One region of the Paenibacillus sp. FSL K6-0276 genome, then DNA from elsewhere that is predicted to be linked to it. Evidence: riboswitches for the same ligand, from Rfam matches in the RefSeq annotation. Region 1 holds a riboswitch; the other holds the start of a gene.
The links. Region 1 has a riboswitch for preQ1 ahead of queF (preQ(1) synthase). Riboswitches for the same ligand answer to the same signal wherever they lie in the genome.
Positions count from the first base shown of each region.

Region 2: another riboswitch for preQ1. It lies ahead of MHH52_RS06235 (queuosine precursor transporter); the one in region 1 lies ahead of queF (preQ(1) synthase).

Region 1 is NZ_CP150276.1:3,208,915-3,211,122, forward strand. Features, by position in the region: gene queC (7-cyano-7-deazaguanine synthase QueC) at 1-420, opposite strand, end outside; gene queF (preQ(1) synthase) at 450-923, opposite strand; PreQ1 riboswitch class I at 1,086-1,129, opposite strand; gene MHH52_RS15175 (ABC transporter permease) at 1,204-1,887, opposite strand; gene MHH52_RS15180 (ABC transporter ATP-binding protein) at 1,884-2,208, opposite strand, start outside.
Region 2 is NZ_CP150276.1:1,373,666-1,375,873, forward strand. Features, by position in the region: gene MHH52_RS06230 (methyl-accepting chemotaxis protein) at 1-604, opposite strand, end outside; PreQ1 riboswitch class I at 960-1,005, shown strand; gene MHH52_RS06235 (queuosine precursor transporter) at 1,016-1,729, shown strand; gene MHH52_RS06240 (biotin transporter BioY) at 1,903-2,208, shown strand, end outside.

The sequences.
Region 1 (2,208 bases):
CAATGATTTTACAAAAACATCACGGCAGTCCGGATACCCACTAAAGTCCGTTTGGCAGACACCAGTGACAATATGGGAATAGTCCAACTGCTTCGCCAATATCGCTGCAAAAGATAAAAACAGCAGATTTCGTCCGTCCACAAACGTACTAGGAAGCTCATCGCCTTCGCCAGCAACGATATCAATATCCTGACGGGTAAGTGCATTCGGCGCAAGCTGGTTAAGCAACCCTAAATCAAGAATATGTTGTTTTACATTAAACTTAGCGGCTATTTCCGTTGCAACTTCGATTTCGGCCGCATGACGTTGATTATAATTGAAGGTAACTACCTGCACTTCCTCAAATTGCTTCAAAGCCCAAACTAGGCAAGTCGTGCTATCTTGTCCGCCGCTGAATACAACGAGTGCTTTTTTATTCATCTAAATCTCTCCTTATCAACATGTTGGGATTAGCGATTGTCCACTTTTTCCGGATAGAGGTCGTGATTGATTAAGCGGTGCTCCGCCATCGCCTCATACTTCGTACCCGGTCTTCCATAGTTGCAATAAGGATCAATCGATATGCCTCCACGCGGAGTAAACTTGCCCCATACCTCAATGTAACGTGGGTCCATCAGTGAGATCAGATCATTCATAATAATGTTGACACAGTCCTCATGAAAGTCACCGTGGTTACGGAAACTAAACAGATACAGCTTTAAAGATTTGGATTCCACCATGTTCTGTTCAGGAATATACGAAATATACAGTGTGGCAAAATCCGGCTGTCCTGTTACAGGACATAAGCTAGTGAACTCAGGGCAGTTGAATTTAACAAAATAATCACGCCCAGGATGCTTGTTATCAAACACCTCAAGAATAGCTGGATCATAACCAAACTTGTACTGTGTTCCCTGATTACCAAGCAAAGTGACTTCTTGCATTTCCTCTTTCAATCTTCCATCTGACACGACAAAAAACCCCTCTCTTTTCCTTCGGCCTTGGCCGGTAATGGAAAGAAGAACGAGATTTCGAAAACTTGGCTCTACTAAGAAGAAACGAAGGCAGCATCCGGTTTAAGGACAGCATCCGCTTATACGTTTAATATACTCTTAGTTTTTTATAGAGGGAGTTCGCGAACCTCTCCTGCACAATCCGTGCAGACTTCTTCTTAAAACATATTGCGTCTTGAACTATACCATGGGAGCCCGCTCCTGACAAGTTCTACTCTTTACCCGTCTTCCAAATCCAGACCGAAAGCACCACAATCCACAAGAGCAAGAGCAGACTTTCTACGAGCAATAATCCTTCTCCATTAAGAATACTGTTCAAATTCTCAACGATTTCAATACTTGGCAGAACGGTAAAGATCGGATAGGTCCATTCCGGAAGAGCGACGTACACAGAAGCTACCAAGAAAAAAACAACCATAAATACGGAGCTGATGGCTGAACCATTCTTGGAGGAACTTACCTTTAATCCAATGATAATTCTGACTTGTACAAAAATAATTCCACCAAATACCATATACAAAAGCATAGGTAATAAATCGCTGATCCCTTTGGTTATTACAAACACAATCATTTGAGAAAATAATGAGCAGACAAGCACTGCTCCGCCCTTAGCAGCAATGATCTGATCTCTGCTTAAGGGTGTGATCAACAGCGCATCAAAAGTCTTACTTTCTCGCTCCTCAATTAATCCTGGGCCGGTAATCATTATCCCTACCATTACTTGCGCAAACAATATCCAAGTAGAAAGAAGCATGAAATCAAGACCACTCTTGTCTACTACTGTGATGATTACCTTAGCCATAAATATAGGTAAAAAAATTAAAATCACAGTCGCTGGATTACGAAGTATATCCTTACATTCATGCTTAAATAGCTTCCATAATGGATAACTCAACTTAACTCACTTCCCGTCAGGGCAGCGAATACATCTGCCAGTGAAGCCTCTTTACTGTGCATACTTAAGATTTGATTAGTAGACATTAGCTGATAAATATGATCTTTTGTAGATTCTTTCGCTATCAGCCAGGATTCCATAACAACTTCCCTATCCAGTTGATATTTAACTTCAATTTCTGGTTTACCATAAATGGACTTAAGTCTATGAGGTTCATCGAGTGCCACCAATGCGCCAGCATGCATAATACCCACTCTATCGCTTAATTCCTCTGCTTCGTGCATATCATGTGTCGTTAAGACAATGGTTGTGCCTTCTTCT
Region 2 (2,208 bases), 1.8 Mb from region 1:
ACCAAGCACTAGTTAGGCCTATGATCAGCGTTAGCAGTGTAATTCCAGCACTGGTCCACAGAATGCTGTTTTGTTTTTCTTGAATAAAGCTTACGTCACTGCTTATTCCGATAACCATCGTACTTCCGGGAATACCGAGATAAGCTGTCTTATGTATGCCATGTGCGTCCCTGTATATATCGCTTAGGCTGCTTTTTCCTTTAGAAGCTTGTTGCATTGCAGACGATACCTTGACAATTTCCGCCCGCTGCAATTTTGCATCATGATCTGCGGTTAGTACCTCAGCTTCTTTCCCTTTTAGATTGAGCAGAAAAATAGTCTCAACCCCATGCTGTTTCCTCTTATCCTGAAAATAGAATTCAAGATTAGTGGCTGCTTGTTCGCTCTTCTTTAGTGCTTGCTGAGCATGCATTACGTTAATATTCTTATATACGTCCTGAGAAGCAGCAGTTAGAATTTGGTTTATTTGTGGCATGACATAGCTGTTGAAGATATTGATGGAGATAAAGTAGAAGCTGATACTTAACAAAAGAGACGTGAGTAATAGAACTAAAAACAATAAACGCGTGAATCTGCTACTGATCGAATGCTTGAAACGAAACATATTTCTCCCCCTTTTTATGGACAGCGAGTCCCCATTTCATTTTTGGAATGCATCATAAATCCCCTATCAACTGCTGGAGTGTGGCAACTCGCAATATATTCCATAGTTATGTAATATATCAACTAAATGGATCGGGAATATAGGTGTTGGATTCTATTCTATAGAATTAACCTCTGGATGAATAGTGAAAATTTTGTTTTATAGAGCATATTTTTCTGAAAAAGATGAATTATTACTGACACTTTTATTTTTAATAAAAAAATTGGTATAAATACCCAATCCGTAAACTCTCTATTTTGATGGATTGTTCGGCGACAGTGTGATAGAGTATTAATGTTTTGTTCCAAACTTAATATAATCCGCGGTTCGTAACCATCCCGCGTAAACAAAACTAGGAGGAGTTTAAGTAATATGTTTAATTTGTTGTGGGGAGTTTTATTTGTTATTGTCAATTTTTCCTTTTTTCTACTCTGTTACCGCCTGTTCGGCAAAAGTGGAATGTATGCCTGGGTGGGTATCGCTACTGTAATTGCTAACATTCAGGTAGCTAAGACGATTGCTATGCCATTTGATATTGTGATGACACTAGGAAATACGATGTATGTCACTTTGTATATGACCAGCGATTTGCTTAATGAGAAGTATGGAAGAGCAGAAGCACGTAAAGCGGTTTGGTTTGGTTTCTTCACCTTGCTTATGACGACAGTCATTATGCAGATGGTACTAGTATTTAAGCCGCAAGAGACCGATATCGCTCAGTCTTCTTTGGAGACGATCTTTGGGCTGATGCCTCGATTAGCGTTGGGTAGTCTTACTGCTTACTTCATTAGTCAGTTCCTTGATGTTCGGTTGTACTCCTGGATTCGCAAATATTACAGCACCTCAAGTCAGTTGTGGGTTCGTTCCAACGGCAGTACGATGATTAGCTCCTTTGTGGATACACTAATCTTCTGTACCATTGCATTTACTGGTATGTATAACTGGAGTGTGTGGCTTGAAATTTTGCTTACAACGTATCTAGCGAAATTCTTACTAACCGCAGTAGGCACACCTATCTTATATATCGCCCGAACTTTTACTTTTGCTGAAGATGGAACACCATCATCCGCTCAAAAGAAGGAATAAAACAACAATACAGCCAGCGCGTACCGATCATTAATCGATGCGCGCTGTTTGATTTTTCCAGTCGTAAGAGGGCTTGATCGTTCCATAAAAATGTGTACATAAAATTAATATAAAGCTAAAATAAGCTATCGTAGCAATTCTAATAGTATCCCTATGCAATTCGGAGGTTGAAGATGAAGACAAAAGAGATGGTATTTGCCGCGTTATTTGCTGCATTGATAGGGGCATTAGGCATGATACCACCTATTCCATTAGGCTTTATTCCAGTACCGATTACTGCACAGACCTTAGGTGTCATGTTAGCCGGCTGCTTTTTAGGAAAGAAGACGGGGGCACTTAGTTTGATTTTATTTATCGTATTAGTCGCTTTAGGTTTACCGTTATTGTCAGGTGGACGCGGAGGTCTATCAGCATTGGTGGGTCCTTCTGCAGGATATGTTTTTAGCATGCCAGTTGCCGCATTTTGCATCGGTTATGCC